Regions from separate parts of the Bacillus sp. URHA0034 genome, predicted to be linked through region 1. Evidence: predicted binding sites of a transcription regulator. Region 1 holds the regulator's gene; each other region holds the start of a gene.
What was found. Region 1 encodes Rex, which represses fermentation and respiration genes when NADH is low (regulators of the CRP and FNR family bind a similar motif). Its sites were predicted from a motif close to TTGTGAAATATTTCACAA; they were not measured.
Positions count from the first base shown of each region.

Region 2: a site for Rex is predicted at 5,359-5,376, ahead of adhE (bifunctional acetaldehyde-CoA/alcohol dehydrogenase). Genes of this name have one in related genera too.
Region 3: a site for Rex is predicted at 3,266-3,283, ahead of ACZ9EE_RS04320 (DUF3147 family protein). Genes of this name have one in related genera too.
Region 4: a site for Rex is predicted at 954-971, ahead of ACZ9EE_RS29635 (DoxX family membrane protein). Genes of this name have one in related genera too.

Region 1 covers NZ_JBWCDK010000002.1:2,634,827-2,642,393, reverse strand. The annotation lists gene ACZ9EE_RS14630 (ABC-F family ATP-binding cassette domain-containing protein) at 1-1,277, opposite strand, end outside; gene moaC (cyclic pyranopterin monophosphate synthase MoaC) at 1,557-2,054, shown strand; gene ACZ9EE_RS14620 (redox-sensing transcriptional repressor Rex) at 2,088-2,741, shown strand; gene ACZ9EE_RS14615 (YhbD family protein) at 2,849-3,472, shown strand; gene ACZ9EE_RS14610 (polymer-forming cytoskeletal protein) at 3,485-4,207, shown strand; gene ACZ9EE_RS14605 (cytoplasmic protein) at 4,223-4,933, shown strand; gene ACZ9EE_RS14600 (MDR family MFS transporter) at 4,946-6,457, shown strand; gene ACZ9EE_RS14595 (YdiK family protein) at 6,499-6,699, opposite strand; gene ACZ9EE_RS14590 (lysostaphin resistance A-like protein) at 6,696-7,418, opposite strand.
Region 2 covers NZ_JBWCDK010000002.1:1,378,494-1,386,060, forward strand. The annotation lists gene ACZ9EE_RS08790 (alpha/beta fold hydrolase) at 1-949, opposite strand, end outside; gene ACZ9EE_RS08795 (polyhydroxyalkanoate biosynthesis repressor PhaR) at 968-1,546, opposite strand; gene ACZ9EE_RS08800 (hypothetical protein) at 1,568-2,239, opposite strand; gene adhE (bifunctional acetaldehyde-CoA/alcohol dehydrogenase) at 2,607-5,210, opposite strand; gene ppc (phosphoenolpyruvate carboxylase) at 5,458-7,567, opposite strand, start outside.
Region 3 covers NZ_JBWCDK010000002.1:401,231-408,797, forward strand. The annotation lists gene ACZ9EE_RS04300 (MaoC family dehydratase N-terminal domain-containing protein) at 1-270, opposite strand, end outside; gene fabG (3-oxoacyl-ACP reductase FabG) at 290-1,054, opposite strand; gene ACZ9EE_RS04310 (acyl-CoA dehydrogenase family protein) at 1,105-2,283, opposite strand; gene ACZ9EE_RS04315 (DUF3147 family protein) at 2,478-2,849, opposite strand; gene ACZ9EE_RS04320 (DUF3147 family protein) at 2,868-3,227, opposite strand; gene ACZ9EE_RS04325 (SDR family oxidoreductase) at 3,402-4,169, opposite strand; gene ACZ9EE_RS04330 (YpzG family protein) at 4,334-4,486, shown strand; gene ACZ9EE_RS04335 (N-acetyltransferase family protein) at 4,655-5,158, shown strand; gene ACZ9EE_RS04340 (YpbS family protein) at 5,187-5,453, shown strand; gene ACZ9EE_RS04345 (PAS domain-containing sensor histidine kinase) at 5,566-7,224, shown strand; gene ACZ9EE_RS04350 (GerAB/ArcD/ProY family transporter) at 7,253-7,567, opposite strand, start outside.
Region 4 covers NZ_JBWCDK010000002.1:5,688,081-5,695,647, reverse strand. The annotation lists gene ACZ9EE_RS29640 (YIEGIA family protein) at 1-783, opposite strand, end outside; gene ACZ9EE_RS29635 (DoxX family membrane protein) at 1,050-1,565, shown strand; gene ACZ9EE_RS29630 (hypothetical protein) at 1,676-2,176, opposite strand; gene ACZ9EE_RS29625 (hypothetical protein) at 2,176-2,646, opposite strand; gene ACZ9EE_RS29620 (hypothetical protein) at 2,904-3,035, opposite strand; gene crcB (fluoride efflux transporter CrcB) at 3,316-3,711, shown strand; gene crcB (fluoride efflux transporter CrcB) at 3,705-4,067, shown strand; gene ACZ9EE_RS29605 (Fur-regulated basic protein FbpA) at 4,210-4,377, opposite strand; gene ACZ9EE_RS29600 (DUF421 domain-containing protein) at 4,722-5,267, shown strand; gene ACZ9EE_RS29595 (hypothetical protein) at 5,391-5,540, shown strand; gene ACZ9EE_RS29590 (hypothetical protein) at 5,742-5,888, shown strand; gene ACZ9EE_RS29585 (CBO0543 family protein) at 5,929-6,435, opposite strand; gene ACZ9EE_RS29580 (DUF3231 family protein) at 6,795-7,567, shown strand, end outside.

The sequences.
Region 1 (7,567 bases):
CGGATTTCCTTTTCGCTTTTTAAGGGATAGTCGTCCCATAATTCATTTAACACTCGCTTATTTGAGGTTAATTCTGCTTGCTCCTGGTCATAATAACCAATTGCAAGATTGGTCCCATAGAGGATGGTACCCGCCAGTTGAGGCAGCTTCTTGATAATCGTTTTTAAGAGTGTCGATTTCCCAATTCCATTGGGTCCGACTAATGCAATACTTTCTCCTTTATAGGCCCGAAACGAAATATCCTCCGAGACCTTTTTACCTTCATACCCTACAGCCAAGGATTCTATCGTCAATACATCATTGCCGCTTTGTTTTTCAATTTCAAAGGAGAAGGTAGCTGATTTCTCATCTCCAAGCGGCCGGTCCATTAACTCCATTTTTTCAAGCTTTTTACGGCGGCTTTGGGCTCGTTTCGTCGTAGAGGCCCTAGCAAGATTACGGTGGATAAAATCTTGCAGATTAGCAACCTCTTGCTGCTGTTTTTCATAGAGTTTCATATCGCGCTCATAATTGGCTGCTTTTTGATCAAGGTAGGCACTATAGTTGCCGGTAAATCGTTGGATTTGTTTCCGTGATACTTCGTAAACTTGGGTGACAACTTTGTCTAAGAAATAACGGTCATGGGAAACAATCAAAATGGCACCATCATATCCCTGTAAATATTGCTCCAGCCAGGAAAGGGTATCGATGTCAAGATGGTTAGTAGGCTCGTCCAATATTAAAATATCAGGTTTTGTTAATAACAGCTTTCCTAAAGCGAGCCGGGTCTTTTGCCCTCCGCTTAAGCTTGTAATCATCAGTGAACTGTTGTGAAAGTTTAACCCGTAAAGGACGGAGCGAATATCGGCTTCATATTGATAGCCGCCCTGCTCTTTAAATTTAACCTGGAGCTGATCATATTCTTTTAAAATACGCTCATATTTTGCACTATCTTCAAAAATATCAGGGTCGGCCATTTGTTCTTCGAGTTGACGAAGCTTTTTTTCCATCAATCGAAGCGGTTCAAAGACGGTTAACATCTCATCCCAAATCGATAAATTTGATTCAAGGCCGGTATTTTGCGCTAAATAACCGATGGTTACATCCTTGGGTTTAATAATCTCGCCGCCATCATGGGACAGGTGTCCGGCAATAATCTTTAATAACGTGGATTTCCCAGCGCCATTCCGACCGACAAGGGCAACGCGGTCGCGGGTTTGTAATTCAAGCTTTATATTCGATAAAATAAGGTCAGCCCCATAATATTTTTGCAGTTGGTTTACTTGCAGTAAAATCATTTATATTCACCTCTATTAAAAAAACAAAACGTAAGGATTATGTCGCATGGTAATATAAGACAAAAGCTGTATTCCCATTTCATCTTTAAAGTGAAACCTTTCACTTATATAAGCAGCAAATCAGTCTTTACTATATAAATAGTGTACCGTATTAGCGTAAGGTCGGCAATAAAGTGAGGATTTATGGCACTTTTTTCAAGAAAAAATACATATTCGTTCAAAGTTTCACACACATTGTGGTAAAAATAGTGTATTATTTTTTCGTAGGGGGATTTTTTTATGGCAGAATTTACGCATTTCAATGACGAAGGCAGAGCTAAAATGGTGGACGTTAGTGACAAACCCGAAACCGCACGAACGGCTCTTGCTCATTCGAGTATTACTGTAAGTGATGAAATCTTTCAAAAGATATCAAACCATGAAATGAAAAAAGGCGATGTTTTAGCGGTCGCACAAGTAGCAGCGGTAATGGCTGCGAAAAAAACATGGGACATTATTCCAATGTGTCACCCGATTCCACTAACAGGGGTCAATATATCCTTTTCATGGGAAAAAGGCCAAAATGAGAGCCATCAATTGCATATTGCTGCAGCCGTTAAAACAAAAGGAAATACAGGTGTTGAAATGGAAGCGCTCACAGCGGCATCAATTTGCGCTTTAACCGTTTATGATATGTGCAAAGCAGTAGATAAAGGTATGATCATTGGACCGACATACTTAGTTGAGAAAACAGGCGGAAAAAACGGAGACTTTAAAAGAACGGAACAAGTTAAGTAATATTTACATTTTTGGAATGGGGTGTGGGAGATTATGAGCAATGAAACGATGAAGATACCACAGGCGACAGCAAAACGGCTGCCCCTCTATTATCGGTTTTTAAAAAATCTGCATACTTCCGGGAAACAAAGAGTTTCGTCTGCGGAACTAAGTGAAGCGGTAAAGGTAGACAGTGCAACGATTCGCCGAGATTTTTCATACTTTGGGGCCTTGGGGAAGAAAGGGTACGGCTACAATGTCAATTATTTGTTAACCTTTTTCCGTAAGACACTTGATCAAGATGAACTAACAAAGGTTGCGTTAATTGGGGTTGGTAATCTAGGAACAGCCTTTTTGAACTATAATTTTTTAAAAAACAATAATACCAAAATAGAGGTTGCCTTTGATGTCGATCCGGAAAAGATGGGTGCAAAAGTTCGGGAGGTTCCTGTTTATCACATGGATGATCTCGAAAAGGTGCTCTTAGAGCAAAAGATATCCGTTGTCATTCTTACGGTTCCAGCCCCTGTTGCCCAAGTGATTACCGACAGGCTGGCAAAAGCCGAAGTAAAAGGGATTTTGAACTTCACGCCCGCACGATTAAATGTCCCTGCATCGATTAGAGTTCATCACATCGACTTGGCAGTGGAATTACAGTCTTTAGTTTATTTCTTAAAACATTATCCAACAGAAGAAATAGAAGAATAATGATAAAAGGGTGTTTTACTAACAAAAATTAGTGAAACACTTTTTTTGTCTCTTTACAAACGTAACAGTGTTATGTTACATTCTATTTTAGAAAGGGGTTATCTAAAATGAGCGACGAGTTAATTTCTAAAAAGGAGCTGCTGGATCTTGCCGGTATTTCTTACGGCCAGCTGTATCGATGGAAGCGGAAGGATCTGATCCCGGAAGAGTGGTTTATCCGAAAATCCACGTTCACAGGACAGGAAACGTTCTTTCCAAAAGAAAAGATTTTAGAGCGGATTAATAAAATCCAGACCATGAAGGATAATTTGTCTTTGGATGAATTAGCAGATATGTTTTCACCTAATATTAGTGATTTAAAGCTGGAAAAGGATGACCTCATAAAACGTAACATTGTTTCACCATCTGTTATGGATATTTATTTGGAAATGGATAAAGGCAGTCATCAGTTTACCTTTTCAAGAATGCTCGAAGTTTATGTATTAGAGAAACTTTTACAGTCTGGGGAAATAAATTTAGATGAAGGTAAAATGCTGCTTCAAGTCTTAAAGGACAATACGCAGCTGATCAAACAGAGGAAGTGTGAATTAGTGATAACAAGAAAGCTTGGCGTTTCCTCTTGCCTGCTGCTGATTAATGCAGAGGCCTTTCATTTTGAACCCGGAACAAAAGTGGTCACTGTATTATCAATGATGACATGTATGGAAGAAATAAAAGCTAAATTATTATAAGGGAGAATGACTATGGAAACGAATCGAAGAGGGGACCTGGTCATTAATGGACTTGGTTCATCCAATGGGGGACATTTTTCTTTGGTTACGCTGAATGGAAGCGGGACAGTAAATAGTGACCTCGAATGTGAGGAATTAGAATGTAACGGCTCCGGAACGTTGAAGGGGAATGTAGCAGCCACAAATGTAATAATTAACGGAAATGCCCGGTTCCATGGAAATATTGAGGGCGAGATGATGAAAGTGGATGGGACAGCCAAGGTTGCCCAAAATCTTTCGGTGAAAAACGTAAAGGTCTCCGGAAAAGTCAATGTTGAAGGTAAAGTAAAAGCGGAACAGATCACCATTCATGGTATTTTAACAGTGGGTGAAGATTGTGAAGCTGAGAGTTTTAAAGGAAAATATCGCTTTACAATTGGCGGGCTTCTAAATGCAGAGCAAATTGATGTGGAGGTTTATGGGGATTGCAGGGCAAAGGAAATAGGAGGGCAGACCATTACCGTTAAACAACATAAGGGGTCCATTATCGGCACCATATTAAAACCTTTTTTCAAAAACCAATTGGAAACGGATTTGATTGAGGGCGACAAAATTGTGCTGGAAAATACCGTGGCGAAGGTGGTCCGAGGTCATCAAGTGAAAATAGGTCCGAATTGTCAAATCGGTGTGGTTGAATATACGGATGAATTTTCTCAAGATAAAAATTCAGTTGTAGGCGATATTCAGAAGGTGTAGGAGGAGGGGAAAAGAATGGGCAAAGGACAAAATTTAATAATTAATGGTTCGGGAAGCTACCCAGGCGGCATATATGATAAAATCAGCATCCGCGGTGAAGGGACCATTGTAAATGACGTGGAATGTTCCACCTTTCATGTGTATGGCACAAGTGAGGCGAGAGATAATGTGAAAACCGGTTCGGTAAAAATTATGGGCGAGGCCGAGGTTAAAGGGGATATGGCGGCAAACGATTCGCTTGTCATGGGAACGATGTTGGTCGGCCGGAATGCCGGTTTGAAGAAGATGAAGGTATTTGGTGTGCTGGAAATTGGTGAAAAGTTAAGCGGAGAGGAGGCGACCATCAAAGGAAGTATCTCTGTTAAAGGAGACGTGGAATTTGAAACGTTCGATTCCAGCGGCAGTTTTGACGTCAAAGGATTACTAACAGCAGACAAGGTCAAGATTTCACTGCGATTCGGCCAAAGCACAGCGGAAGAAATAGGCGGTGGCAAAATCATCGTCAAAAGAAAGAAAAACTCGATCCTCCCGTTCGGAAGAGAGGAAGGAACTCTTTCGGCCAAAGTAATTGAGGGTGATGATATTTACTTAGAAAATACAACTGCTGAAGTTGTCCGCGGTAATACGGTTAAAATTGGCCCCGGCTGTCAAATAGGCCTTGTTGAATATACTACGGAATTGAAAAGCGATTCATCGTCAGCCATAAAATCTAAGACAAAAGTGTAAAGGGGTAAAAGAATGGCCAAAAAGGAAAGCAAATTAGGGTTGGTCGTTGCAGGATTGTTACTGGGAATCCTGATGGCATCGATGGATAATACGATTGTTGTGACAGCAATGGGAACCATTGTTGGCGATCTTGGCGGGCTGGAAAGCTTTGTCTGGGTAGTTTCAGCCTATATGGTGGCAGAGATGGCCGGGATGCCAATCTTCGGGAAATTATCTGATATGTATGGGCGTAAACAATTCTTCATCTTTGGGTTGATCTTATTTATGATTGGTTCTGCTTTATGCGGAACTGCGGAAACCATTACACAGCTAAGCATCTACCGGGCCATTCAGGGCATAGGCGGCGGAGCCTTAGTTCCGATTGCCTTTACGATCATGTTTGATTTATTTCCCCCTGAAAGACGTGGGAAAATGGGCGGATTGTTTGGGGCTGTTTTTGGATTATCCAGCATCTTCGGTCCGTTATTAGGGGCCTATATTACGGACCATATCAGTTGGCATTGGATTTTCTATATCAATTTACCACTCGGAATCTTATCCTTGTTTTTTGTTTCGATTGCCTACAAAGAATCGCCGATTCACCAGAAACAGAGAATCGATTGGTGGGGGGCTATTACTTTAATTGGGTCCGTTGTTTGTTTAATGTTTGCCCTAGAGCTTGGCGGGCAGAAATATGATTGGGATTCTAGTATTATTTGGAGCTTATTTGCGGGCTTCGCCGTTCTTTTTTTACTCTTTTTATATATTGAAACAAAGGCAAAGGATCCAATCATTTCGTTTACGATGTTTAAGAACCGACTGTTTGCCGGAAGTACTCTTGTCAGCTTATTTTATGGAGCGGCGTTTATGGCAGCTACTGTTTATATTCCCATCTTTGTGCAAGGGGTCTACGGCGGAACAGCGACGAATTCAGGCCTGATTTTATTACCGATGATGCTTGGATCAGTGGTGACGGCCCAAACAGGTGGATTTTTGACGACTAAGATGAGTTACCGGAACATCATGTTTTTATCTGGCATCATTTTGATTATCGGATTTTTGCTGTTAAGCAGCATCTCCCCAGAAACCAGCAGGGCATTATTAACGGTTTATATGATTGTCATCGGCTTAGGAGTTGGGTTTTCCTTCTCGGTGTTAAGCATGGCGGCAATTCACCCATTTGGTATGGAGCAGAGAGGTTCGGCTACTTCTACGAGTAATTTTATACGTTCACTTGGAATGACGATTGGGATCACCATTTTTGGAACCATCCAAAGAAGTAATCTCAACGAGGGGCTGAAAGAGGCCTTTTCTGGAATGGGGCAGATGAAGGGGCAACCGTTTGGCGATTCGCGGTCATTGTTATCAGGAGAAGCCAGAAGTCACATCCCGCCGCAAATCTTAGACAAAATCACAGATGCCCTTTCAAGCTCCATCGTCCACACCTTTACATGGGCACTAGTCCCTGCAGGAATAGCCTTCCTCTTTATCTTCATCCTCGGCAAAGACCGTCTTAGAATAAACACACAAGCAGCATCGAAATAATAGAAAAGGTGACAGGCACCAATGGTGCCTGTCACCTTTTCTTATCTTTTCACTTTATTTTTATACTTTACATGAAATAGGATCATTTTGACGCCGGAGCCAAAGTCAAAGGTGGCTAGTAATACGAGCAGGTAACCGAAGAATCCCCAGCCGCTTGTTTGGACATGGTCGATGGCAAAGTAGGTAAACAAGGTACCGAGAAAGAGGTAGATAAAACCGGAAAACAAGGGTGAACGTCTCATAGAAAGCCTCCGATAAAGTTTTGAATCGCTTCCGCCTCTCGTCTTAGTCGTTCAATATCATCTTTATAAACAGATTGAACCAAAACAACCATTGTGTTCATCGATACATGAGCAAAGATCGGAACAATAATACGGTTTGTTCTGACATAGAGAAATGCAAACGTAAAGCCCATCGCCGAGTAAAGTAAAATATGGACAGGCTCCATGTGGGCTAATGCGAAGATAACGGAACTAATTAATGCTGAGATGAAAAAATTATATCGTTTATATAGTGCACCAAAAATAATTTTGCGAAAAACGATTTCTTCTAGAATTGGACCAATGATGCTTGTTACTAGGATTGCCAGCGGCAGGGTTTCGATGATTTTGAGGATATCCTGTGTATTCTCCGAACCCATTTTAATTCCTAAAAGGCTTTCGATTATAGCTGCAACATACTGGGCAAATAAAGCTAAAAATACCCCTACTACTGCCCACATTGCCGAATATCCAAACGAAGTCCCTTTCTCATCCAAACTACGTGTATTCATTTCCTTCCGTAAAATAAGAAGGATAATGATTAAGGCGATCGAAAAACTGGCAATCAGATAAACAGGAACAGCAAGTCTTTGACTGATATCGAAATGTTTAAAGCCAAAGATTAAGATGGGGAGCCCCACTAGACTTGAAAACTGCATAGCAATGTAAACAATAATGACCCACCAATATTCCTTTTTCAAATGACAATCTCCTTTATTTATAGTTATAGGATCCTGGATCAATATAAGCACTAATATTTATTTTACTCTTAAAACTGTAATGGTTTCAATTTAGATGTACTGTTTACGCAAAATTAAAGGCTTCTGAGCAGTGAAACCCCTAATATAGA
Region 2 (7,567 bases), 1.3 Mb from region 1:
ATATCATGTCCATAACTGGAAGGCTTTGCTTCTCTAGAACGAGTGTGTCTCTTGATGTCGAGAAAACAAAAACAGGGCATTTTATATTTTTTAAATCTACTTTTCTTCCTCCGATTGTAAGCTCGCCCTTTAATAGTTTGTTATCCTTATATAGATCATTGAACATCTGTTTAAAAGCAGCCCCGGAAAAAGAGGCGGTATCTTTTGTCCATTTGTCCATTCGCCGCCACTTCTCGACATACTTTTCGTCATGGGCACGGGTGATTAAATTGACCCACGGACTTACATAAACCGGTGAAAGCCCTCGAAACATAAGATATAAATATTCCGATGGAATTACACCATATACATCAGAAAATCGATCAAAGTCGATTTGACCGTTTTGAAGCGCTTTTAGCCATTTGTCAGGGACAATCCCGACACTAAAATCAATTGGTACGGTTGCAAGAACGAGATTCTTGATTGGTAATCTTGTGATAGAAGTAAATATCGCTGAAATAGTTCCACCCAAGCAATAGCCGACCATTGAAATTTTCTCTGCCAGCGAATGGCGCAAAGCCCGTTTTACAGCATTCTCCAAATAATCGAAAATATAATTATCCAAGGTAATACCACGGTCCTCATAGCCAGGGGATCCCCAATCGAGGAAGTAAACATCATAACCACGTTCTGTAAGACCGCCTACAACACTGCTCCCTTCCCCGATGTCTAAAATATATGATTTATTTAGCAGTGAATATACTAAAAACAATGGAATCTTATATTTTTTTTCCTTTGCAGGGTGAAAATATAAGGTGGATTTATTTTTCTTCCAAATAATCTCCCTTGGTGTAGACACTATATCCGGTTTAGGTTCGGTTAAGACTTTATTTAATTGATTCCACCTAACTTTTTCCTTCTCTAAATCTACCATAGGGATTAAGTTTTTAAGCGACACTGCTGCACTCATCGTCGTTTGCTCCTTCCATTATGATTCGGTTGTGCCAGCAACAGCGAGCACTAAATCTTTGTTTTTGAGTTTCTCTTCTTGAAAAAAATTCTTCATATGTTCAAGTTCAGTCTTGATATCAGTTAATTGGCTTAAGTTTTGCTTTAATTCTTTTAATTCATACTGAACAGCAGAGAGTTCGTTTGCATGATTTGATTCTATCTTTTGAAAGTCATCTTTTATTTGCTTAACAATATTGACCATTTCTTGGAACATCTCTAGATTCCCTTTATTGACCGTCCCTAGGCTATCTTGAAGATTCCAAATTTGCTCCTCGAGGATATCTATTTTTTCTTCGGCTTGAATGGATAACTTAGCAACGTTTGCCACATCTTTTTTGGTTGGAAGATTCATCACACCGGCCACTAGTTCTTGTCTTTTTCTGAGCAGTTCCAAATAACGAGCATGACCTTCTGTCCCAGCCTTTAGGAGTTTAACGAATTCATTGTTGTCGCTCATCATGTATAATAAACCATTCATTTGTCTTTCCCACATTTCGCTAATTCGTTTGATTCCTTCAAATGGTTGATATGATTGATATGTTTTATCATTTGTCATCCAAATCACTCCTTCTTTTGGTCATTTTACAATTTCATCTGGTTTTTCTAAATGCTTACTTAACGGGAACATTAATGCTTTAATCTGCCTGGCAAAAAGATTTACAAAGCTCTTTTGATTTTCATATAATAAGCTGCCGGCTTGTTTGACAGTTTTTATATACTGCTCTCTGCCTCTCTTTCTTAGTGCAATATATTTTTCTATCATCTCAAGATACTTATCCATCGACATGGTTCTGGCAAACCGCTCGCATGGGGCTGTTACTATATTTAGCGTTTTTTCTTGGACCTGGTCAATTTGGGTATTAATATCTTCATAAGATTTTAGCGGGAAGAAATGCTGCTGGCTGGTTGTAGACATTAAAAACTCTTCTCGGGCAGTTTTTTCCCAAGTCGAAAATTCTTGATAAAATTGAGCAGCAAGTTCAATAAGATTTCCTTGATTCCGCTGAACACCATCAGCAAACTGCTTTGCCGCTCTAAAGAATAACCAATCCCGCTGATTTGCGCGCATCGCCCATTCGTCTAATTCACCAAAGACATGCTGCCATAGCAGGTCTAAGCTCGAAAGCTGTTCTTCGCTTTTTTCCTGTTTACCAGTATCTTCTACTAGTTGTTTTTTCACATCCGTATCTTCAACCTTATTTTCCTCTTGCTCGGATAAATCTTTCTCCGTTTCTTTTTTGTCAGCCATTCATTACTCACCCTTTCAAAAGTTATTAACCCTTATTCCTATAATTAACATGGAAGATTTTGTAATCTCTTAAATTATTGTTTTAAAAAAGAAATTTGTAAACATCCTAATTTCGACAAAACACAACATATTTTTAAAATAATTCTTTTAATCACAAATGGTTCTTGCGGTTTATCTCCATTTTCAAACTAGAACTAATGTTAATACCGGTATTTTTCGACATTCTTGCTACTTTGTTCACAAAAAATTCGATAATTCCTATCTCTATCTAGTCAATGAGCATCCTTATTTACAATCACTGAGAATCTAATGTTGTAACAAGTAATTCAGTCCCAAGGTATGGGACTGAATATAGATCAGCAGCGTTCTAGATTCCTTTGAAGGCCTGTTGATAGATGTCAGCTAGTTCGCTGATAAATGGCTGTTTTGGATTTGCGATTGTATCTTGATCATCAAAGGCATGTTCCGCGAGTTCAGCGACCCTGCATTCAAATTCTTCCTTATTTACACCATTTGCTTGAATACTCATTGGAATATCCATCTCTTGTGCAAGGGCAACTACTGCTTTTATTAAGCTATCTATTCCCTCCTCTGTGGTGCTGGCAGGGAGACCGAGCATTCTAGCAATTTCCGCATAGCGCTCATCCGCAATAAAGTGTTCATATTTAGGATAAGTCATGAATTTATTTGGTTTTGCAGCGTTATAACGGATTACATGAGGTAATAGGATCGCATTGGCACGGCCATGTGAAATCTTAAACTCAGCTCCCAGCACGTGGGCAAGGCTATGGTTAATTCCTAAGAAAGAGTTAGCAAAGGCCATCCCTGCTATGGTAGAGGCATTGTGCATTTTTTCACGGGCCAGTTCATCACTGCCATCTCGATATGCTCTAGGTAAATATTGAAAGACAAGCTGAATAGCCTTTAAAGCAAGTCCATCTGTAAAATCATTTGCTAATACCGAAACATAGGCCTCAATGGCATGTGTCAAAACGTCCATCCCCGTATCAGCCGTTACATGATTAGGAACCGTCTTAACAAACTGTGGATCCACGATTGCTACATCAGGTGTAAGCTGAAAATCGGCAAGCGGATACTTAATATTTGTTTTTTTATCTGTTATTACTGAAAATGCCGTAACCTCTGATCCTGTACCAGAAGTTGTCGGAATCGCAACAAATTTAGCCTTTGTCCGCATTTCCGGAAATTTTACGACACGTTTTGTCGGATCAAAGAATTTATGTGTTAAGCTCCGAAAATCTGTATCAGGATGTTCGTAAAAAAGCCACATCGCTTTGGCCGCATCCATTACCGATCCTCCGCCTAAGGCAATAATGCAATCAGGCTGGAACTTACGCATTCTTTCTGCTCCATCCATAACTATTTCAATGGTTGGCTCGGGTTCAATATTTGAATAGGTTTCAAATTGAATGCTGTTCTGATTCTTTTTTAAATAATAAAGAACCTTATCGACATAGCCATTTTTCACTGGACTCTCGCTTGTAAGGATAAAAGCTTTTGTAATACCCGGAATGGAAGCTAGGGTTTGCACCGAATTTCTCTCAAAGAAAACCTGTGATGGTACCTTAAACCATTGCGTGAACGTTCTTCTTTTTGCAACTTTTTTTATATTAATCAGATTTTTGGCCCCGACATTCTGTGACACAGAATTCCCTCCATATGTTCCACATCCTATTGTTAAGGATGGAAGCGATGTATTATAAATATCCCCGATCGCTCCATGTGTCGAAGGTGTATTAACCATAATCCGCCCCGCCTTTAAACGTAGTGAAAATATATCTACCAAATTCTGATTTGAGGTATGAATAGCTGCTGAATGTCCTAACCCGCCGTATTCTAATGTTTCTTCAGCAACTGTTAAGCCTTCTGCAAAACTATTAACTTTGTAGCAGGCTAAAATCGGACTTAATTTTTCGCAGGATAGCGGTTCATTTGGACCTACTCCTTCTAGTTCTGCAATTAAAATTTTTGTATTATCAGGTACCTTGATTCCAGCAAACTTGGCAATCTTAGCGGCAGGCAGCCCTACAATTAAATTGTTAATCGAACCTGTTTTTTCAAAAATAACTGCCTTTTCTACCATTTTTCGTTCATCTTCACTTAGAAAATAGCAATTATTTGCAATTAGTTCTTGTTTTACTTCATTATATATTTCTTGATCAATAATTAAGGCCTGTTCTGAAGCACAAATCATTCCGTTATCAAAGGTTTTAGATAAAATGACATCGTTGACAGCACGTTTGATATTGGCTGTTTTTTCGATATAACACGGTACATTACCAGCTCCCACACCAAGTGCCGGTTTCCCAGAGCTATACGCTGCCTTTACCAAGTTTGGTCCTCCTGTAGCTAAGATAAGGGAAATCTTTGGCTGTTTCATTAAGGTTTGAAAAGCTTCATGCGAAGGAGATTCAATCCACTGGATACAATTTTCGGGAGCACCTGCTCTAATCGCCGCATCCAGAATTATTTTTGCTGTTTCAGTACAGCATTGTTGACCATATTGTGGAAAGGCAAAGATAATCGGATTTCTTGTTTTAAGTGAAATTAAAGATTTAAAGATAACTGTGGATGTTGGGTTTGTAATTGGGATTACACCAGCAATAATTCCCACTGGTTCTGCAATTTCAACCATTCCTTCATTTTCATCCTCATTAATTATCCCTACCGTTTTCATTTCGCGAATGTTATTGTAGATAAACTCTGTTGCAAACATATTTTTAAAAACCTTGTCTTCATAAACCCCGCGTCTCGTTTCAGTTACCGCTAGCTTCGCAAGCTTTTTATGATTTTCTAGCGCAGCTAAAGCAACTTCCTTTACGATCTTATCGACCATTTCCTGTGTATAACCGCGAAATTCCCCCAACGCTTTTTCTGCGTTATCTGCTAACTGGTTAATTGCTGCTGTGATCATTTGCTTTTCTTGAACTACTTTCTCTTCTACAGCCATTTATTTTCACCTCATATTTTGTCAACTTCCTGCCTGCCCAAAACAGAATGCAATAGGTTAAGACCTTTAATTCTTCTGGCTAAAATATATCATCTGAGATTCTCGAAGTTTGTCGAAATTTGCGTAAAAATGAATGAATAGCCATTCATTTTTGAATAATTCACAAAATGTTCAATAATAACAGTGGCAGCATAAAAAAAGATCCTAAACTCTGTTTTGCTAGAGTTTAGGACCTTCTTCAATTTAATCAGCCTGTATTACGGAGTCCTGCAGAGATTCCACTAATAGTAAGAAGGACTTGGGTTAAGATTTCCTCATCCGGCTCTTCTTGTTTCCGTAATTCTTTAATCAGTTCAACTTGTAAAAAGTTTAACGGATCCACATAAGGATTGCGTCGATATACTGATTCCTTAATGTTCGGTGTATGGTCGAGTAATTCGCTATCTCCTGTGATCTTAAGGAGAATCGCTTTTGTTTTTTCATATTCCTCAAGAATATTCGTAAATATTCTGTCGGCTATGGTTTTGTCTTCAACAAGCGTTAAATATTCTTTGGCAGTTGTGATATCTGCCTTCATTAAGGCCATATTTAAATTATCTATTGTAGATTGGAAGAATGGCCATTTCGCATACATCTGCTGTAGTAGCTGCAGATTTTCCGTGCCTCTTGATGCGAAACTGTCTAAACCTGTTCCAGCAGCATACCAAGCCGGAATTAGCTGACGGCTCTGCGTCCAGGCAAACACCCATGGGATGGCCCTCAGGTCTTCAAATCTTCCACGATTCTTACGGCTCATTGGTCTTGAACCAATATTTAAGTCTCCGATTTCTTTTAACGGTGTTGCTTGGTTAAAGTAAGTAAGGAAATCAGGGTCACTAAAGACAAGTGATTGATATTTAGATAAAGCATAACCAGAAATTTCCTCAACGGCCTCTTCCCAAGCACTTTCACGGAGTGTTCCCTGCTCTTTTTGTAAAGAATGGGCCGCTGAAAGAAGAAGGGTGGATGTTGCTTGCTCCAAACTGCGATAAGCGATATCTTCAAGCAAGTACCTAGAAGATAAAACCTCCCCTTGCTCGGTAATTTTAACACCATCACCAATTGTTTCTGCCGGTTGTGACAGGATACTCTTATTTAAGGTACCGCCGCCGCGTCCTAATGACCCGCCGCGGCCATGGAAAAACTTAGGACCAATTTGATATCTTTTCGCCAACTCATGAATTTCGATTTGGGCTTTATACAGTTTCCAGTTAGCTGTTAAGGTTCCTCCATCCTTACTTCCATCAGAGTAACCAAGCATGATTTCCTGTTGATCCCCTAAGATTTGAAGATGCTTACGGTAGATAGGCATTTCAAAAAGGGTCTCCATAATTTTCGGACCTGCTGTTAAGTCATCAATTGTTTCTAAAAGCGGTGCAACATTTAGGTGGCTTTCAAGTGTACCATCCGCATGAAGACGGTAGAGACCCGCCTCTTTTGCGAATACAAGTACTTCTAATAAGTCACTTGCAGATCTCGTCATACTCACAAGATAGACGGTAATTGCATTTTTGCCAAACTCTTCATGTGCAGATTTTATCATTTGGAAAACTTTGATCATTTCTTGTGTTTCTGCTGAATAGTCCTCATTCAACAATAACAGTGGACGTGGATCCATTAGGATATTTTGTAATAGCTGTAATTTTTCCTGTTCAGGAAGTTCTGCATAATTTTCGGTGATTCTCACTTTACGCAGGATTTCTGTCATCGCGGCCTCGTGTTCTCCGCTATGGTTTCTAATATCAAGTGTCGCCAAGTGGAAGCCAAATAATTGTACTTGTCTAATTAACTTTTGAATGGTCCTTAGCTCATGATCACTAGGGTGATGCCTTTTTAAACTCCTATTAATCATTTTTAAATCAGCCAGTAATTCATCTGCTGTTTTGTATCCAATCTCGGATTTACCTACCTGCTTAACGCGTTCAATAATTACCGCTACGACACGACGGTAAACCTCCGTATGATTTGGCCACTTTTTATCATCGGTTAAGTATAAATCTTCTTTTTCCTCAAGGAATGTAAGAATTTCCTGATTGACGTTCACCCTTGTTGTCGAATGGCTGTATCGTTTCATGATGTCAATTAAAATATTTTTATATTTCTTTAATACAACTCTCCGCTGTCTTTGGAGTGTCTCCCAAGTAACATCACTTGTTACGTTCGGATTGCCATCACGGTCTCCGCCGATCCATGATCCAAAACGAAGGAAATTAGGGACGTTCCATGAAGTGGTTGGATAATATCTTTCAAGGCACTCTGCTACTTCCTGATGAATTTCAGGAAGAACGTCGAATAAGGTTTGGTCAAAATAATAGAGT
Region 3 (7,567 bases), 2.2 Mb from region 1:
CACTACTAACGGCCGCAGATAATGAAAGGTTTGTTCCCCGTGTATCAAGCCCTTATTGGGCAAATTTAACCCTTCAATCACACCATAATCAAATACCCTTGGGAAGGTTGGCGGAGCAATATTGTTTCTGTATCGGGAAAGCCGCCCTGTATCTTCATCACAATAAATTGGATGAAGGTCACCGATGGCTTCCGCAAATTTCTTAACGGCTCCTCTTTCCACTGCATTTTTCACTTTGTTTGATTGTTTACCGATTTGGTCGTTAAACAATGATCCTCACCTCACCCTATTAGCATTTTGGCCCGCCGGCCACATAGATGACCTGGCCATTCACAAACGATGATCTTTCATCAGCAAAGAAGGCTACAGCATTGGCAATATCAGCCGGTTTGCCGCTTCTGCCCACCGGAATCTGAGCTACACTTGCTTGAATTAATTGATCAAAAGTGATCCCAATCCTTGCCGCTGTTTCTTTCGTCATTTCTGTCTCAATAAAGCCAGGCGCTACGGAGTTAGCTGTGATGCCATATCTGCCCAACTCAATGGCTAGTGTCTTGGTAAAGCCCTGTAAGCCTGCTTTTGCCGCGGCATAATTGGCCTGGCCGCGATTACCAAGTGCAGAAGTAGATGAAATATTGATAATCCGCCCATATTTTTGCTCGACCATGTATTTTTGTGCAGCACGAGCAGCATTAAAGGAGCCTTTTAAATGGACATCCATGACCGTTTGCCAATCAGAATCCGTCATTTTAAATAACAGATTATCTCTGATCACCCCAGCGTTATTGACAAGGATATCTAAGGATCCAAATGTCTCGTAAATCTCTTTAGCAGCCGTCTCTACTTGTTCCGAGTCAACGACATTGGCAACCTTTGAATAAACTTCATAGCCCTTTTCTCTTAATTCACTGGTAGTTTCATTTAAGGCCTCTTCATTTAGATCGATTAAAGCCACCTTTGCCCCCTCTTCAGCAAACAGCTCGACAATTCCTTTGCCAATTCCTCGGCTTCCTCCTGTAACAAATGCCACTCTTCCTGAAAATCTTCCAGCCATCTCTCTTCCTCCTGTTTTAAAAAGTATTTTAGATAACGCTTACATTATTTCTATACGTATTGACCTATCTTGACATGACCTTTAATTAAATTGCGGGCAATAATCATACGCTGGATTTCATCGGTTCCGTCGTAAATTCTCCACAATCTCGCTTCACGGTACCAGCGTTCAATTGGCAATTCCTTCGTATACCCCATCCCGCCATGTATTTGCAGAACACGGTCGACTACTCGATTGCCCATATTTGAGCCATAAAGCTTCGCCATCGAGGCAAGATGACGGTTATCTTCACCCTGATCGAGCGTAAACGCCGCGTTTAATACAAGCCATCTGGCTGCCTCAATTTCAACCGCGGAATCGGCGATTTGCCATTGGATTGCTTGTCGTTCGGCAATCGGTTTACCAAAGGTAATCCGTTCCCTTGAATAATCAATTGCCATTTGCAATAAACGCTCGGCCGATCCAACTGCTCTGGCCCCGACGATCCATCTGGCAAAGCCAATCCATTCCAACCCAAGGTTATATCCCTTGTGTAATTCGCCGAGGATATTTTCTTCAGGAACACGAACATTATCGAATACTAAGCCGGCTGGACCCCAGTCCCCCATCGTATGTATATACTCGGATTTCCAGCCCATCTCACGGTCGGCAATAAAGCACGTCACACCTTCACGGCCCTGTGTTTCTTGATGCCTTTGTTTATCGGTAATCGCAATAACCATGACAAAATCAGCTTCATTCCCGCCGGTAATAAACGTTTTTTCACCATTTAGTACCCAGTCATTTCCGTCTTTAACAGCTGTCATTTTAATATTCCTTGTATCAGAGCCAGCACCTGGCTCAGTCATCGCAAAGCAGGATTTTTTCTCGCCATTAATCGTTGGAAGTAAATATTTTTGTTTTTGTTCTTCATTTCCATAATAAAGAATATTATCTGCCGAGCCGCCAAATGAAAATGGAACAAAGGTTTTTGATACTTCCATTAAGACGATGGCCATCATCATTTGTCCAAGATCAGCACCGCCATATTCCACAGGCGTATTGATTCCCCAGAAGCCAGCTTCCTTTGCCTTTAGCTGCAGCTCTTTTAATTTACCGGGAGGTAGACTTGGTCTTCCTTCACGTTCATTTCTCAATACATCATTTTCAAGTGGAATGAGTTCTTTTTCTACAAATCTTCTAATTGTCTTTTGCACCATTTTTTGTTCGTCCGTTAGTCGTAAATGCATTTTTTTCACTCCATTCATATTCTTGAAATCTAGTTTTTCTTTCAATAAAAGAGTATGCAGGAAGGATTCAATACATACCTACCGGTTAGTATGTCATCTCTAATTTTATTCCGAAATTTCAGATAATACAAGCATTATTTGGATTTTTCATAAAAAAATCCTCCGCATCAAAAATGCAGAGGATTGATGGTTATTTAAGCCTGACGGACCGCTTTCCTTACCGCGCGCTCGCGTAAGGTTGAAATGGTAACAGAACTTACTAGCCAAGAGACTAAACCAATGGTAATACTAAAGAGCCAATTGTTTGTTTCCTGTAAAGATACGAGGACAGCGATAACACAAATAATTCCTCCCATCATTCCATAAACGGAACCTCGGGCGATATTTGTCGCTTTCTTCGTTCCAGATGAAATTCCTACCATAATAACAGCTGTCAGCATTACCGCCGGAAACGCTGCAAAGATTCCTGCTAAGATCTTCCATGGTGATACGATTGTAATCAAATAGCTTAAAGAAACTGCTGTCCCGCCGAGTAAAAAACGCATAAATAAATCTTGTTTAATCATGTTGCTCACCCTTTTCAATTAATGTGAAGAAATCAATACGACGATAACTGAAACAGCAAACCAACAGGCCATCGACTGGACAATACCTTTTTTCCAGCCAACCTTGGGAAGGAGATAGCCTGCAATAAGTGCCACTACTATATTAATCGCCATTCCAAAAATAGCGCCTCTTGATAACATGATTGAATGGGAAATGAGCTGACCGCCATGAAAGTCTAAACCAATCGTCAGTAATGCCGCTAGATAAACAGCTGGGAATGCTGCAAAGATGCCGCCAACTTTTTCACCAAGCTTCTTGGCGACGAGCGTACATGCGACAACAGCCAGTCCTCCTAATACAAAACGGATCAGTAGTGCGCTTAAAGATAAATGAACCATTTTATTCGCCTCTTTTGTGTTGCACGTTGTATTTTGGTTTGTGAGTCGAATCACAAACTAATTGATGTATTCATTTTACATCAATCTAATGAATAATCTTGTGAACACTTTATTACTGTTTTTAAAGCGATTACATAGCCATATATTTCTCCTTAAGCACACTAGTTATGGTCTTTAGCTGCGAAAGCCGGGGTTATTTTTCAAAAAGTTCTGCCATGCTCCTTTAATGCCTTGCATAATTTCTTCTCTTGTCGCGTGAAGCCTCTCCTTCGTGCCGCCATAACCAATTTCAACCTCACCCTTTTCAAGTTCGGCAAAAATCGTGTCGGCAAAATCAGTTAACGGAGCACCAAATGTATGTAAGCCAGCTCCTCCTAAATCGGTGTTGACAGCAGGAGGCAGGATTTCGACAACCTCGATGTTTGTTTCTGCCAGCTGATGGCGCAGTGATGTAGTAAAAGAATGAAGTGCTGCTTTTGTTGCACTATAAACGGGCACCCAAACACCAGTCATAACCGCTAATCCAGATGTTACATTTAAGATGGCTGCCTGCGCTTGTTTTTGAAGGTGTGGTGTAAACAACATGGTTAAATGAATCGGACCGTCGACATTTATCGAAATTTCATTGCGGTAATAATCCCAATTCTCTTGTGGATTCAAAAGATTGACCCTTTGCTGGATACCGGCATTGTTAACAAGTACATTTACTTGGGGAAATTCTTTTGTTGCCCATTCAAACAAACTTATTCTCTCGTCCTGCTTTGATACATCGCAAACCTTCGTATGTATAGTTGGAAATCTCTCCTTAACTTCGCGTAATTTTTCTTCGCGGCGGCCGACAATAATGACTTCATTGCCTCTCTCTAAAAAGCGCTCGGCAAACGCTAAGCCAATACCTGATGCCCCTCCGGTAATTAAAATTGTATTTCCTGACATTTCCATTAAAAATCATCCTTTTTCATTGTTATTGACTGCCTTTTTATTTTAACGTTTAGGGCTTTTTTGATTCATTTAAGATTATTGACTATTTTCCTTCCTTTTTACAAATGATAAGGATGATATTCTTTTGAATATCCGTTTCAAATCCTATGATGAGGTGATAGTTGATGAGCTACAGAGATCAATTAGATTCCCAATCGGAGCTTTTTCACTACACTTTTACGAGACCGAAGCACACCAAAGCACAGGTGAACGGTCAAACAAGAGTGTCGCAAAATCAGATCATCTTAAGGAGCAATGCTAAGGCCCATCGCTGGTAAGCGAACGTCTTAGTATCGAAACGACAAATGGCTGCCAATCAGGCGCCATTTAAAGAAAGGACCCTTTTCACTCATGGAAAGGGTCTTTCTTTGCGAATGTTCTTGTAATAAAAGGTATACCGAGCTATCATAAAATCTATCTTAATTAAAACGGAGTGGACTTTTCCTATGTATGAAGCTTTCACAATTAGAGATGCAGAAATAAATGACATGTCAACCATTATTGACATCTATAACTCCACTATTTCCGGACGGATGGTTACAGCCGACTTAGAACCGGTATCGATTGAAAGCAGGATGCCGTGGTTCAACGAGCATTCAGCTGCGTTTCGTCCGTTATGGGTGGTAGAAACGAACGGGAAAATTTGTGCATGGGTCAGCTTTCAATCATTTTATGGCAGACCTGCCTATAACTCGACTGCCGAGGTAAGTATTTATATTCATCATGATTTTCGCGGGAAAAAGCTCGGTAAGTTCCTAATCCAAAAAGCCATTGATGCTTGTCCACGGCTTGGGATCAAAACTTTACTTGGGTTCATTTTTGGCCATAATCAACCAAGCATTAAGCTGTTTACGAGCTTTGGATTTGAAAAATGGGCACACCTTCCGAATGTAGCAGAATTAGATGGAATCGAAAGAGATTTACTAATTCTCGGGAAAAGAGTGTTCTAAAATATTGACAATAAAGGGGTTGAAAGGGATGAGTGTTCATAAAGAGATTACCGCACATGTTAGCAAACAAAATAAAAAAATTAATGATTTTCTTTCTCTTGACCAATTAAGAGAAAGGTATATCGAAGAAGCAGTGGCATTATGCCAAGCCGGCAAACCGTTTACGACTGATTATATCAATGAGGTTACCCAGCAGATTAATAATCTTGCCAGACAGGGAAATATACCCACCCGAAAATTAGTCACGGTGGAGATAGTCCGCGAATATGCATTGAAGTTGGATAAGCTTCCATAAAATTGCAGTTTGCTTTTTTTCATTCCAAAAATCAACATTTTCTAGTACTATATAGTAGATATGTTTTCTATTATTCTGGGAAACTAGTTCCTAGGAAGAATTGGAGAATGACATGGATAAAAAAAAGCTAGTTTTCCTTTATATAATAAGTAGTGTGGTCTGGGTTTATGGATCTAACTATCTGATTGAACAATTTGTCCCTGCTCCCCATATTTGGATTGTCGAGAGGACAAAAGAAATCCTTTATATTATTGTAACAGGGGCATTTATTTATTTTTCCTACAGCAAACAAAAGGAATTAACAGATTCCCAAGAGGATCAAAAGAGACTTTCCACCCTTATCAATTCCATGGTTGACTTTGTTAACTTTAAGGATGGTGAAGGCAGATGGATTGAATCAAATGAATTTGGTTTGCAATTGTTCGGTCTCGAAGATGTAGACTACCGTGGGAAAAAGGACTCCGAGCTTGCTGAGAATTCCGATTATCATGGCGATGCGCTCAGATACTGTGAAGAATCTGATGAGCATGCATGGATGAACGGCGGGATAACCCGAATTGAAGAGGTTCTTCAAATGCCTGATGGGACATCTAGAACGTTTGATACCATCAAAGTCCCGTTATTCAATCCTGATCTAAGCAGACAAGGGTTAGTTGTTATCGGACGAGATATTACCGAAAAAAAGGAAATGGCAAGAAGATTAGCGGAAAGCCAGCAGCAATATAAATCTTTATTCGAATATAGTCCGGATATAGTATATATGCTGGATTTAGCAGGAACCATCACCAATTTAAATCCTTATTTTGACTTGATTACAGGATTTAAGCGTGAAGAATGGATTGGTCAATCCGCAACAACTCTTTTACCTAAAAAGTATAAAAAATTCCTGCCAGACTTTATTCAATCCGTTGTCGAAGAAGTCAAACCGATTATGTATGAAGTTAAGATTTCCCATCGAAACGGCAATCCAATCACCCTGCAATGTACTTCAGTCCCGATTATTGTTAATGGGAAAATATCCGGAATTATTGGCTATGGCCGCGATGTCACTACTCTGAGAAAAACGGAGGAACGACTTAGGAGAACAGAAAAGCTTACAGTCGTAGGAGAACTATCTGCTAGTGTGGCACATGAGATTCGTAATCCACTTACCTCTTTAAAGGGGTTTGTACAGCTTTTGCAAATGGAAGACGAAAAACACCAATTTTATTATCGGATTATGCTTGATGAATTAAACCGGATTAATCATATTGTCAGCGAGCTATTGCTTTTAGCCAAGCCGCAGCATCTTAAATTTTCTAGAGCCGACCTCCAAAAGCTTTTAAGTGATGTCATCTCGCTGTTAAGTACTGAAGCCATTTACTATAATGTTCAAATTGTCTCCTCTTTTCTGGAAGAGGAAATCTTTATTGAATGCGAACCTAATCAGCTTAAACAATTGTTTATTAATATTATTAAAAATGCAATCGAGGCTTCTATTAAAGGTGGATCGGTCGAAATTTCCATTCATCCTGTACAAGGTGAACAAGTGATAATTACAGTAAAGGACAATGGCACAGGTATTTCAAAGGAACGATTAGCAAAGCTTGGTGAGCCGTTCTATTCGTCGAAGGAAAAAGGTACGGGTCTAGGATTAACCGTCAGCTTTAAAATTGTTCAAGCTCACAATGGAACCATTCGTTTTAATAGTCAAAAGAATCAAGGAACATCCGTTGATATCGCTCTGCCGATAAAGCAGGGAATAACAAAAGCGGTCAGTAGGAATAAATAAAAGTCAAAAAACTGCCATAAAGTTCTTTTTATTCCATTGGCAGTTTTTTTGGCTTTTCCGCCTTCTTTTTTCTGTTTCGAATAAATGCGATCATTAATAAAAATGAAGGAATCAAGATTTGAAATGGCCAATGTAAATAGACAGGGACCACTTCAAGCCCCTCTTTTATATGTTCTGCATAATTGGATGCAATCGTAATCGATGCAAATAAAACAAGTGCCCCCATAGGAAAGCTGAGTCTTGTGTAATTTTTAAATCCAAAGATATCAGCCGTTCCTACAACAGCCGCATAGAAAAAGATTGCTATTTTAAAGAAACCACCAATGACAAGATATAACATGAA
Region 4 (7,567 bases), 3.1 Mb from region 1:
GACCACGCGGCCATCATTAAAATCTCTCCGTGTAAAATGGTATCGCTTTACCCCCAATGTTTTTGTTGCTTCAAATAGAGCTGCCTGCCTTTGTCCGAAATTCTCTAATGTAACACGAAAATGGTCCTTTTTCGGATAAATAATCACAGCTCTCCCTTCCTCTTGAAACAATTTGGAAGCATTTTCTGTCCCAAGGAGGTTAGAGACATAGATTCCATCTACAAACAGCTCATGATTCTTAACTTCAATTTTCCCCTCTTTTACCTCAGCAATATCTCCAATCGTTTTCCCTTTTGAAAAACGTTTTAAGACATAGATTAGAATAAAGCCAACAATGGCACCAGAAACAATATTTATTAAACTTGATTTGCTGTCTACAAGCTGAATGGTGATTCCAGTACCTAAAGCAACCAATAAGGAAAAATAATTTCTTGATTCAAAGGTTTTTGAAATTCCATCAATATAGGCATCACCACGGTAGGCAAATTCTGTGTTTTCTAAGTCTTTTAAGCTCTCCCGTTCCGATTTTCGAACATCCCTAAATTGTTGGATTGCCAATGTTAAAAACGTTACGGCAATAAAGTTTTTGGTCATTAATGCCGGGATGGCAACAGCTCCTAATGCCGCAGCAACAAACCCTAAGACTAAATGGATTAAGTAGCCATTCGGATAACTCGGATACTGTCTGAAATCTTCTTTGATTGTGATAATACGAGCCAACGTTCCAATAATTATCGATGTTACAATCAGAACGACCTGATCCCTTTCTAACGGACCACCCATTGCACCATTCCCCCATTTTTCCTTTTTTACTATTGTTTGGTGAAGCTTGGAAAAATATTAACAAAAATAAAGAGTATTTTTAAATACTCTCAGTTTTCTATTAATGAATGTAGTTATTTTAATGGGGAAAATTTCTGCGTTCAAATTTCTGTCAAAACATTTTTAACAAATTGTGAACTTATTCACATAACTAAGTTATTAATGTTAAAAAGGTATATATTATAACCATAAACAACAAAAACAAAAAACGAAGGGCGGAATCATTTATGTTTAACAAATTTTTAAGAGAGAATAAAATTTCAGCAGTCATCCTAACTGTTTTACGTTTATACCTTGGTTATTCTTGGATCAGTGGAGGAATTGGAAAATTAACAGGCGGATTCGATGCTTCTGGATTCCTAAAAGGAGCGATCGCTAACCCCGTAAAAGGCCCAGACGGCGCAGTCGTGTTTGGCTGGTATGTCGATTTCTTAAAACACTTTGCCTTACCAAATGTTGATATTTTCAACGTGATCGTTCCTTGGGGCGAAACAATAATTGGTTTAGGCTTAATCTTAGGATGCCTAACAACTGCAGCCATGTTCTTTGGTCTAGTGATGAACTTCTCTTTCTTCCTTGCAGGAACGGTATCTCATAACCCTAGAGACATTTTCTTAGGTTTTATCATCTTAACAGCAGGCTACAACGCTGGTAGAATTGGTTTAGACCGCTGGGTAGTTCCATTCTTCAGAAAAGTCGCTAATAAAGAAACAGGTAACGTAAAACATAAAGTCAGCGCATAACTAACTAAATTCAAACAAGCAATGTAGACCTAGGCTGCATTGCTTGTTTATTATCAAGGATCAAAAAGGCTGCGAATGGCAGCCTTTCAATTTGGTCAGCTAATCCAAGTTTAACTTTTTACTAGAACTCGTTCCTTTTTCCTTACTTGTTCAAAAAAAGCTCCCGTAGCGGTTTGTACGATAAGAAAAATGGGGAACGAATAGACTAAATGATAGCCATTTTGAAGGGTAATGACATTAAGCCAGGTGAACAGCCACTGAGCGGCTACTCCAATAATGGCCCAAGCCACCGTGTAATAAATAAATGTTTTTCTATTAATGTGGAAGAGTTCATAGAAATAAAAAAAGAAAAATCCAAAAGGTCCAAAGTCTAGATAATAAAAAATATCAGACACCTCATAATGGTTCGAATCATTAATCCTATAGAAATCCATTAAACCTCCGCCGATTGTAAAATCAAATAAGATCCCAATCGTTATACCCCAAAGTAAACCCAGTATTCTAACTTGTCGGTTAACCCTTCTACTCAGTAGAAAATAGGCTATATAGGCGACTACCAAGATGATCAGTAAGGAAATCTCATTCTTATCAAAATTTTCCCACATTCTCATTAGCTCATCGCCTCACTTTGTTTAAGCTTCTGAAAAAATTTTAAGGAATAAACCGCAAAAAGGTGAAGTAGAGCAAAGTAGATAATGTCGTACAAGATATTCCATTTTTCCCGATTAGTGACGTCAAAATTAGTGCCCAATTTCACTAAGATCACCTGTATCAAAATGGAACAAACCATAATGATTAAGGATTTTCCGATAGAATTAACACTCTTCATAAAATTAATGGTGACCACAATAATAAATGGAATTCCGATGCTTCGGTTAATCATAAAAGCTGTATAATCTAACGGCTCCTTAGAAAGGATAACTAGTTTTAATTCTGCGGAAATGATCCAGGAGAAATTTATACTAATAATGAGCATCAGTAAAAATACAAATGAGTTCTCTACAAATGTAAGCCTTTTTTTCATAACTGTAAAAATAACTGTGATAAGCCAAGAGATAAAGAAATAAAAGGCAAACCCCATCTAAACCAACTCCAAAATTTTTATTTATATTATTTTCTTACGCTGTAAATATATTCTTAAATTGCTTTTAACCTATGAGATATGCATCAAATTTTAATCAATGAAAACTTGGAGCTCCCCTCCACCTCATCATATCGAAAATAATTCCGAATAGAAAAAAACCTGTTCCCAAAATGAAACTTGGAAACAGGCCATATAAATTCATGTATTGAGAATGCAAGGCTGAAATTAAGGAGCATACCTACTAGTGTGTCATATTAAAACCACAATCTTTTATGATAATCATATTCTGAGATATCAATACTTTCTTCCCTATCATTGTTCGGAGTACATTTTTCACATGGTTCTTCTGCCTGGTTATGCTCACATTGTTCGATTAAAAGTTCCATTTGCTGTATCCCCTCTCCTATTATTACTACCTATTATAATGGAAGCGGTTACATTTGTCTTGTGGTTTATACTGGAAATCATCTCAACTTGCGATTCTAACCTACCATGATAAGCCTATTAAAAGATTGGAATCCGCCACTCCTTTTGTTAAAATACACATATAAAATGGAAAAAACGAAGGAGTTCACGATAATTGCCGAAAGAGCTAATGACTCCTACCAGAAGATACTGGTAGGAGTTCGTTATTTTTAGGTAAGTTTTACATTGGAGTGAGGAAAGTTGAAATTTCTACTTGTCGGAATCGCCGGAATTATTGGGGCTATCTTACGCTATTTATTAGGCGTTTATTTTAATCAATGGTGGTTTCATGCCTTTCCATTAGCGACCTTTATCACAAACATGCTGGGTAGTTTTATCTTAGGGTGGCTGACCAATTTCTTACCGAAAGTTAAATCACTTCACCCACATGTCATCACTGCTTTAGGAACAGGACTGATCGGTTCTTTTACTACCTTTTCTACCTTCAGTGTTGAAACCGTCCATTTGATTAATTCAGCTAGATGGGGGACAGCTATTCTTTATGTTCTTCTTAGTCTTTGGGGTGGTCTTTTATTTTCATGGCTCGGCTATCAACTGGGAATGGAAAGAAAAGCAGAGGTGAAAAAATCATGTTAAATATCGCATTGGTTGCAATTGGGGGATTTTTCGGAGCCATGTCGCGTTTTGGCCTTAGCAATCTAATTAAGGAAAGATACCCTTCCACCTTTCCCTTCGCAACGCTGACCATTAACTTGCTGGGTTCGTTTTTGCTTGGGTTCCTTTTTGGGGCTAATGTAAGTAGATCTTGGGGCTTGTTCTTAGGTACCGGATTTATGGGAGCTTTTACAACCTTTTCTACCTTTAAGCTTGAAAATATACAATTATTCGTTCAGCGAAAATGGAAAGTGCTGGGCCTCTATTTAGCCATTAGTTACACTTTGGGGATTTTTCTTGCATTTATCGGGATGTGGGCAGGTCATTTGTACCGTTAATTTCAAGATAAATAAAATGTGTTTTGTGTTTTGCGGAATTAACTCCAAAGTAAGTGGGATTATCTCTAAAGTTCACGAAATTAAATCTAGTATAAGCGGGATTTTCTAAGAATCCCGCGGAATCCACTATTCCCTTCATCATTTAAGAATTAATTTTTTCTTTTTTTAAGCTGAAGTACTCTTCCTCTAATTCTGTTAATGACCATTCATATAAATGCTTGTTATTTTTCTTATAGACACCCGATTGAATCAATCTTTTAATTAGGTATTGTTTTTTATATTGTCCTACATTATTTAGTAAATTTTCCACGTTAAAGTGACCTCCTGCGACATGCTGGTTGTTTGTTAGGTTAAGAAGGTAGTGAAAGGATTAAATTTAAGACCCTTTACCATACCACATACTTTTATTTACCCCAAAAAACTATCCATAACACCTTCAGATGTCGATATAAAAGATAAATTTTTAAAATTTGTCGAATGACCGGATCCTCACTGACTTTAAAAGGAATTGTTACTTCCCTTAACAAAAGTTAAATGGCTGTTTTTTGGGAAATTGGAAACAATATAGATAAGACAACTTGCTAGTTTTCAGGCTCATCAAATGATTCATAGAAGTTAAGCTGTTCGAGGTGAAGAATGAATTTTACATTTCTATTGGAAACGTTAGGCCTACTTTTTATAAGTACCCTATTATTGAGGATTGCTGGCAAAAAATCGATGGCTAAAATGTCTAATCTTGAAGTAGTAATCATCTTAGCAATCGGAACCACAATGGGGCACGCCACTATAAAAGAACATAAATTCTGGCAAATTATTGTCATTTTAGTTTTGTTTATTCTTTATTTAATTTCACTTCAATACCTTCAAATAAAATCTAAAACGATCCGACGCTATTTAACGGGTAATGCAACAGTGGTTATACGGAATGGTCAAATTATCGGGGCTAACTTAAAAAAATTACGATTGACAACTGAACAATTAGAAATGAAGCTCCGTCAAAAGGGGATCTCTTTTATTTCAAATGTGAATACAGCAACAATTGAATCGGATGGTGAACTAGGTTATGAACTGATGGAACATGCGCAACCGCTTACGCGTGAGGAGTTATTGAATTTGTTAAAAGAAAATCATAACGAATCTTTACAGAATGACCGAGATAAGAAACAGGATAATTTATTTAATAAAGTCCCAGGTGTTTAGTCTCGTTTGGGTGTAGTAATCAGTATCTAATCTATCAAAAAAAATGAAAGAAATTGATCCAAGCATAATATGTTATTTTCTTTGAGACAATAGGTGTGAAAATGCGATTTAGGAGGGCTATCATTGACAAAAGCAAATAAACGACAACAAAACAATCAATCAAACGGTAAAGAAGAAGTTCAACATTCAACTAATAATGAGCAGGTAAAAGAAATAACGGATGCACAAAGAGACGGGATTCGCTATGATTACACCGATTCCTCTGATTTTTAATAATGGTAAATAGAAAAATCGTGTTAGAAAACCTGACTAGGTCCTTGGAGAAAATAGTCATTCAATACTATAATAAATTTGCCTAATACCTTTCTTGAAGGAAACTTCGGTGCAGTCCGCCCTTGGTTTCCTTCCTTTTTTTAAAGAAACTGCAGAGTAGCTCCCGTAAGAAGTTATATGAATATTAAGGATGTGGTATCGATGACAAAGATTCCAGTCATTTTTATGGGGAAAAATTTTATTATGCTTCACCAGTACTCATCTGGCTATTGTGAAATTACCGAAGAAGGTTCTGCTTATAGGGAGATTAAACTGGTCCATATCTCTGAATTGATTGTCATACCATAAAACACCTAAAAAACCATTCCCTTGTGAATGGTTTTTTGAGTTACCTCCCAAACTTAAAAGGAATATCAAAGTAAAAAATTAAGAAAAGGATAATCGGTACCGAGATCATATAAGCTCTGAAGGGTTTGTACTGATGCAGGGCAATGACGGAGAACATCACAAGATCAAAATAAAAAGAATACCAAAACTTCCATCCGTTCTGATAAGAGATCCTTTCAAACACTAGTAAGATCCACTCAACAAAAATATAGATTCCAGACCAAACAACAATGTAAAGCAGCCGCCTCATCCAGGTTTCCGGGAAATGGGATAAAAAGATCAAGATACTAAATGGCATCGTTATAATAGCATAAACCAAGACAACCATTTCATGTCCATATAAGAAATCAGGATGAAACTTCCATAGCGTATTTTCTTGGACAATATATTCGTACATCAAACCGCCAGTGGAAATAAAAAACATAGTAGCGTGATAGTCTCTCCAGTTTTTCCAGTCAGCCCACTTAAAGGAAGCCAAAATGGTTAGAATCGTAATAGCAATATGCATTACCCTCTATCCTTTCCACTGCATTTTTCATAGTTTCCCTTTTTATCAATATACCTATTCATCACAACGATTTTATAATTGTCTCCAGGTAACAAGTTTTTCATAAGTAAATAAAAATATGGGAACAGTAGTTATATTACTTATGAATAAGGGCTGGTTTGGAACAAATTATGAAACACGAGCAACAAAATCATTTAGATGAAATCATAAAGCAGCAAGATAAAGTGGTATAGACGTGGGTCGATTATTGGAAGGAATTTTCGACTTGGGAAACGTGGCATTTTTGGGCAATCATTCTTATGTTAATTAATTACTTGTCTAAAAAAGGGAAAGAGATATAACGTCTGGAGGTAAATGTTTTGGAGAAAAATAACCCTTTAAGTGTTTCGGAAATCGGCACACTATGGCTTACCTATCAGGAAAAAACGATGATTCTTAGAATTTTAGAATATTTTATGGCGAAGAGTGATGACCAAGAAGCCACAAACATCATGGGTGGTTTGTGGCAGGAATTACACTATTATGTGATTGAAATCCAATCTATATTTGAAAAAGAGGGTATGGTCATTCCAATAGGTTTTAGAAAAGAAGATGTAAACATGGAAGCACCAAAACTATTCGATAATGGATTTGATATTATGTTTCTCCGTGTCCTCAAAGAGCTAAGTATGGGGCTATATACAATCAATATGAATATGGCCTATCGAAAAGATGTGATGGCCATTTATGAAGGACTCACTTCCGTCACTCAAAAGGTCTATAAACTTTCTACGATGTATTTACTGAATAAAGGAATTTTAACTCTTCCGCCAAATATGACAATGCCAAAAACAGTTGAATTTGTCAAAAGTGATCGATATATGAAAGGTTTTAAGCCATTTGGCGACAAAAGATCATTAAGTGCCCTTGAGACAGGAATCCTTCATCACGGAATTGAGACAAATAATATTGGCATGCAGCTGATTACTGGATTTGCCCAATGTGCTGAAAACAAAAAGGTCAGAAAATATTTTGTAAAGGGATTAGAACTTGCGAAAAAACAAATACAAACATTGGAAGAAATTTTATTAGAAGCAAATGTTCACTTTTCTGCTACTTCCGGATGTATTGTAACCACTTCAACCGTTGCACC